DNA from 2 places in the Escherichia ruysiae genome. Region 2 is predicted to be linked to the other one. Evidence: predicted binding sites of a transcription regulator. Region 2 holds the regulator's gene; the other holds the start of a gene.
The links. The regulator ArgR, encoded in region 2, controls arginine synthesis, uptake and breakdown. The targets are predictions, from matches to a motif close to ANTGAATAAAAATACANT.
Positions count from the first base shown of each region.

Region 1 (3,427 bases), 770 kb from region 2:
TGGTTTCTCCCAGCACTTTGCCGAGCATACTGACATTACTACGCAATGCGGAATATTGTTCGTTCATATAACCCCAGACACCCCATCTTATTGTTTGAAGCCCGGTATCCTTCACGTCGCATTGGCGCGAATATGCTCGGGCTTTGCTTTTCGTCGTCTTTTATAAAGCCACGTAAAAGCGGTGACGTCAAATGCTGCGAAATCGCTTCAGCAAACGAATAACTAGCAGGAATTTACGCCATTAAATTCACGATGATTTAAATAAGCGTAACTTATGGAAATGTTAAAAAATCACCATACATAACACCAAAGGTGTAGGTCGGATAAGATGCGCAAGCATCGCATCCGACATTATTGCGGCACTGGAGTTTGGTAACAGTCTCGGATGCGGCGCAAGCGCCTTATCCGGCCTACGGTTGGGCACCGTTTGAGTCACTGTAGGTCGGATAAGATGCGCAAGCATCGCATCCGACATTATTGCGGCGCTGGAGTTTGGTAACAGTCTCGGATGCGTCGCGAGCGCCTTATCCTGCCTACGTTTTAATGCCAGCAGAAATGGTGAATGACCTGGGTGATCAGTTCGCGGGTGGGTTTAATAAACCGCGTCTCCAGATATTCATCAGGCTGATGAGCCTGATTAATTGAGCCTGGACCCAACACTAGCGTCGGGCATAACGTCTGAATAAACGGCGCTTCGGTACAGTAGTTCACCACTTCGGTCTTTGCTCCGAGCAATTTCTCAACCACTTCAACCAGTTGATGATTTGGCGGGCATTCATAGCCAGGGATCGGCGGATGCAGCTCGTCGACCGTCAGACGACCCGGCCAGCGTTCGCTCACCGGAGCCAATGCATCGTTGAGCAAACCATTAAGTTCATTGAGCGTCATGCCAGGCAACGGACGAATATCCATATGCAACTCGCAGCAAGCGCAAATACGGTTAGAGGCGTCACCACCGTGAATATGCCCAAGGTTGAGCGTGGGATATGGCACGGTAAACGCTTCGTAGTGATAACGCTCTTTCAGGTTATCGCGCAATTGTAAAATATGACCGATGGCGTCGTGCATCAGTTCGATAGCGTTAACTCCGCGCGACGGATCGCTGGAATGCCCCGACTGACCCAGAATGCGAATGGCATTGGAGATGTGGCCTTTATGCGCGCGTACCGGTTGTAGCGACGTCGGTTCGCCAATGATGGCGCAATCCGGGCGCAGGGCGGTAGTTTCGGCAAAATAACGCGCTCCGGCCATACTGGTTTCTTCATCGGCAGTCGCCAGAATGTAGAGCGGTTTTGCCAGCTTCGTGACGTCGACGTCGCGTAGCGCATCGAGGATAAACGCAAAGAAGCCTTTCATGTCGGCGGTGCCTAAGCCGTAAAGCTTGCCGTCATGCTCCGTCAGCGTAAACGGATCGCGCGTCCAGCGACCGTCATCAAACGGCACCGTATCGGTATGACCCGCCAGCAGCAAGCCGCCAGCACCCTGTCCGCAACTGGCCAGCATATTAAATTTGTTGCGAGTTCCTGGCACAGGCTGCACTTCCACATTGAAGCCTAAATCTTTAAACCAGCCCGCCAGCAGAGTGATTAAATCTGCATTGCTTTGATCGAGTGCCTCTTCCGTGGCGCTTATTGAAGGTGTGGCAATCAGAGCACGGTAAATCTCGATAAATGGCGGTAATTTGTTTTTCATTGTTGACACACCTCTGGTCATGATAGTATCAATATTCATGCAGTAATTGTGAATAAAAATACACTAACGTTGAGCGTAATAAAACCCACCAGCCGTAAGGTGAATGTTTTACGTTTAACCTGGCAACCAGACATAAGAAGGTGAATAGCCCCGATGTTGAATACGCTGATTGTGGGTGCCAGCGGCTACGCTGGCGCAGAGCTAGTGACCTATGTAAATCGCCATCCGCATATGAACATAACCGCTTTGACTGTTTCAGCGCAAAGCAATGATGCGGGAAAGTTAATCTCCGATTTGCATCCGCAGCTAAAAGGCATCGTTGATCTGCCGTTGCAGCCGATGTCGGATATCAGCGAGTTTAGCCCAGGGGTGGACGTGGTGTTTCTCGCTACTGCCCATGACGTTAGCCACGATTTAGCACCGCAATTTCTTGAAGCGGGCTGCGTGGTGTTTGACCTTTCCGGCGCGTTTCGTGTTAACGACGCTGCCTTCTATGAAAAATATTACGGCTTTACCCATCAATACCCGGAACTGCTGGAACAGGCCGCTTATGGTCTGGCGGAGTGGTGCGGCAATAAATTAAAAGAAGCGAACTTAATTGCGGTGCCGGGATGTTATCCGACGGCGGCACAACTGGCGCTGAAACCGTTGATTGATGCCGATCTTCTCGACCTCAGTCAGTGGCCGGTGATTAACGCCACCAGCGGTGTGAGCGGAGCGGGACGTAAGGCAGCGATTTCAAACAGCTTTTGTGAAGTTAGCCTGCAACCGTATGGTGTCTTTACCCATCGCCATCAGCCGGAGATCGCCACGCATCTCGGTGCTGACGTTATCTTCACCCCGCATCTGGGCAATTTCCCGCGCGGCATTCTCGAAACCATTACCTGCCGCCTGAAACCGGGTGTGACCCAGGCGCAAGTCGCGCAAGCGTTACAGCGGGCGTATGCGCATAAACCGCTGGTACGGCTATATGACAAAGGCGTTCCGGCACTGAAAAATGTCGTCGGGCTGCCGTTCTGTGATATCGGGTTTGCCGTTCAGGGCGAGCATCTGATTATTGTGGCGACTGAAGACAATTTATTGAAAGGTGCGGCGGCACAAGCGGTACAGTGCGCCAATATTCGTTTCGGTTATGCGGAAACGCAGTCTCTTATTTAAGGGTGCAATGATGAATCCATTAATTATCAAACTGGGTGGCGTACTGCTGGATAGTGAAGAGGCGCTGGAACGTCTGTTTAGCGCACTGGTGAATTATCGTGAGTCACATCAGCGTCCGCTGGTGATTGTCCACGGCGGCGGCTGCGTGGTGGATGAGCTGATGAAAGGGCTGAATCTGCCGGTGAAAAAGAAAAATGGCCTGCGGGTAACGCCTGCGGATCAGATAGACATTATCACCGGAGCACTGGCGGGAACGGCAAATAAAACCCTGCTGGCATGGGCGAAGAAACATCAGATTGCGGCCGTAGGTTTGTTTCTCGGTGACGGCGACAGCGTCAAAGTGACCCAGCTTGATGAAGAGTTAGGCCATGTTGGACTGGCGCAGCCAGGTTCGCCTAAGCTTATCAATACGTTGCTGGAAAACGGTTATCTGCCGGTGGTCAGCTCCATTGGCGTAACGAACGAAGGACAACTGATGAACGTCAATGCCGACCAGGCGGCAACGGCGCTGGCGGCAACGCTGGGCGCGGATCTGATTTTGCTCTCCGACGTCAGTGGCATTCTCGACGGCAAAGGG
Region 1 covers NZ_JAVIWS010000001.1:2,393,137-2,396,563, reverse strand. The annotation lists gene ppc (phosphoenolpyruvate carboxylase) at 1-67, opposite strand, end outside; gene argE (acetylornithine deacetylase) at 541-1,692, opposite strand; gene argC (N-acetyl-gamma-glutamyl-phosphate reductase) at 1,846-2,850, shown strand; gene argB (acetylglutamate kinase) at 2,858-3,427, shown strand, end outside.
Region 1: a site for ArgR is predicted at 1,740-1,757, ahead of argC (N-acetyl-gamma-glutamyl-phosphate reductase). Genes of this name have one in related genera too.

Region 2 (3,427 bases):
GTGGCGCAATGGTGATGATTGCGGTAGTGACGTCACTGGCGATGCGTTTGCCGAATCCACGCATGGTGGCGATCGACTTTATCTACGGGACGCTGGCGGCGTTGCCGTTAGGGCTGCTCTACTTTTTGGTGATTATCCCAAATACCCAACAGAGTATGTTGCTGCTGTGTATCAGCCTTGCCGTGCTGGGATTCTTCCTTGGCATTGAAGTACAGAAACGGCGACTGGGTTCAATGGGGGCGCTGGCCAGCACCATCAATATTATCGTGCTGGATAACCCGATGACGTTCCATTTCAGTCAGTTTCTCGACAGCGCATTAGGGCAAATCGTTGGCTGTGTATTGGCGTTTATTGTTATTCTGTTAGTGCGGGATAAATCACGCGACAGAACCGGACGCGTATTGCTTAATCAATTTGTTTCTGCTGCTGTTTCCGCGATGACCACCAATGTCGCGCGTCGTAAAGAGAACCATCTTCCGGCACTTTATCAGCAGTTGTTTTTGCTGATGAATAAATTTCCCGGAGATTTGCCGAAATTTCGCCTGGCGCTGACGATGATTATCGCGCACCAGCGCCTGCGTGATGCGCCGATCCCGGTTAACGAGGATTTATCGGCGTTTCACCGACAAATGCGCCGCACAGCAGACCATGTGATATCTGCCCGTAGCGATGATAAACGTCGTCGGTACTTTGGGCAGTTGCTGGAAGAACTGGAAATCTACCAGGAAAAGCTACGCATCTGGCAAGCGCCACCGCAGGTGACGGAACCGGTGCATCGGCTTACCGGTATGCTCCATAAGTATCAACATGCGCTGACCGATAGTTAAGTTAAAACCGACGCCAAAAGCGTCGGTTTTTTCATGTCTATACTTAGCGATGAACGGCAGAACTCGCCGCGAAACGTGACGGTGGCAACAGATGAATATCTATACATTTGATTTTGATGAGATTGAGAGTCAGGAGGATTTTTATCGCGACTTTAGCCAAACCTTTGGCCTGGCGAAAGATAAGGTACGCGATCTCGACTCTCTATGGGATGTGTTAATGAATGATGTCCTGCCGCTACCGCTGGAGATCGAATTCGTTCATCTGGGAGAGAAAATGCGTCGCCGTTTTGGCGCGTTAATATTGCTGTTTGATGAGGCAGAGGAAGAGCTGGAAGGGCATTTGCGTTTTAATGTTCGTCATTAGCGCAAAAAAAAGCCCCCGAACCGGGGGCAATATCGTCGGACAAGACGATGAGGGTTTATTTGTACAGTTCAGCCGTAGCGTGCCAGGTGTCACCGCTACGAGCTTCAGTAATCTGGTAGGCCGTTGCGCCTTTTTCTTCCGCTTTTTTATTCAACATTTCACGCATATCCATCGGCGAAGACGCCACCCCGCTGACGGACACTGTACCGATAGCTTCACGGTTTTGCGCTTGTGAAGCATTAATGGAATCGGCAGCGAAGGCACCGAAAGAGAGAACAGAAAGTACGCTTAATACAGCAACAGTGGTTTTGATTTTCATGATTTTTACCTCGACATAATCTTTTAGCTGGGCCTTTGTTTCGTGACCCATATCACAAAATCAAGTATACACTAATTATTTGGCTAATTAATACCACGCTAACTGTTTCTATTGGATTTAAAGTGTTAAAAATATTAATTTTTATAACAAAGTGGAATTAAAAACATAGGGCACCATTATAAATGTCATTAATTTCAATATGATATAGTTTTTTGCATAATGTGCGATTATTACCCTATGTATTCGATATGTGAATGTTTTGTCGCAGCAAAGCGCACTATTCGTTAATAGATGACAGGGGAAAGCAGGGGGATAAGAGGCGAATGCAGCATTTTTCCCGCCGCCAGAAGCGGCGGGGTAGAGATTAAAGCTCCTGGTCGAACAGCTCTAAAATCGCTTCGTACAGGTCTTTGACGGTAAAACCTTTAGCAGGGGTGGTAAAGATGGTGTCATCACCGGCAATGGTGCCAAGAATACCTTCTGCTTTGCCCAGAGAGTCCAGCAGACGCGCAATTAATTGTGCCGCGCCAGGGCTGGTATGAATCACCACAACAGCGTCATTGTAGTCGATATCCAGCACCAGATTTTTCAGCGGACTGGAGGTGGTTGGTACGCCCAGTTCAGCTGGCAGGCAGTAAACCATTTCCATCTTGGCATTGCGGGTACGTACAGCACCAAACTTGGTTAACATCCGCGAGACTTTAGACTGGTTAATATTGTCAAAGCCTTGCTCCTGCAATGCGGCGACGATTTCGCCCTGGGAGCTAAATTTCTCTTCTTTAAGTAACGCTTTAAACGCTTTAACTAATTCTTCTTGCTTAGCCGAGCTTCGCATAAGTCACCCGATATGGTGGTTGATACAACATTATTGTGCATACAGATGAATTTTTATGCAAACAGTCTGCCCTGGAGAAGGCTGAAATAATGTTATGAAAGAGCGGGATTTTATCAAATTTCGTTATTGAGAAACATGCCTGCGTCACGGCATGTAAATTTCGCTTAAAAGTAAATTAATTGTTATCAAAATGATGTTGTTTTGGCTGAACGGTAGGGTATATTGTCACCACCTGTTGGAATGTTGCCCTAATGCATAAGCGACTGTTAATTACGTAAGTTAGCTCCCTGATTACGTCAATTAAATGCATAAACGCCAAATTTGCGTGACTACACATTCTTGAGAAGTGGTCATTGTAAACAGGGAATTTGTGGATTAAGGTCGCGGCAGCGGAGCAACATATCTTAGTTTATCAATATAATAAGGAGTTTAGGATGAAAGTCGCAGTCCTCGGCGCTGCTGGTGGTATCGGCCAGGCGCTTGCACTACTGTTAAAAACCCAACTGCCTTCAGGTTCAGAACTCTCCCTGTATGATATCGCTCCAGTCACTCCCGGTGTGGCCGTCGACCTGAGCCATATCCCTACTGCTGTGAAAATCAAAGGTTTTTCTGGTGAAGATGCGACCCCTGCTCTGGAAGGCGCAGATGTCGTTCTTATTTCTGCAGGTGTTGCGCGTAAACCGGGTATGGATCGTTCTGACCTGTTTAACGTTAACGCCGGTATCGTGAAAAACCTGGTACAGCAAGTTGCGAAAACTTGCCCGAAAGCGTGCATTGGTATTATCACTAACCCGGTGAACACCACTGTGGCTATCGCTGCAGAAGTGCTGAAAAAAGCCGGTGTTTATGACAAAAACAAACTGTTCGGCGTTACCACGCTGGATATCATTCGTTCCAACACCTTTGTTGCGGAACTGAAAGGCAAACAGCCGGGCGAAGTTGAAGTGCCGGTTATTGGCGGTCACTCTGGTGTTACCATTCTGCCGCTGCTGTCTCAGGTTCCTGGCGTAAGCTTCACCGAACAAGAAGTGGCTGATTTGACCAAACGTATCCAGAACGCGGGTACTGAAGTGGTTGAAGCG
Region 2 covers NZ_JAVIWS010000001.1:3,161,145-3,164,571, forward strand. The annotation lists gene aaeB (p-hydroxybenzoic acid efflux pump subunit AaeB) at 1-827, shown strand, start outside; gene RGV86_RS15310 (barstar family protein) at 919-1,191, shown strand; gene yhcN (peroxide/acid stress response protein YhcN) at 1,247-1,510, opposite strand; gene argR (transcriptional regulator ArgR) at 1,875-2,345, opposite strand; gene mdh (malate dehydrogenase) at 2,780-3,427, shown strand, end outside.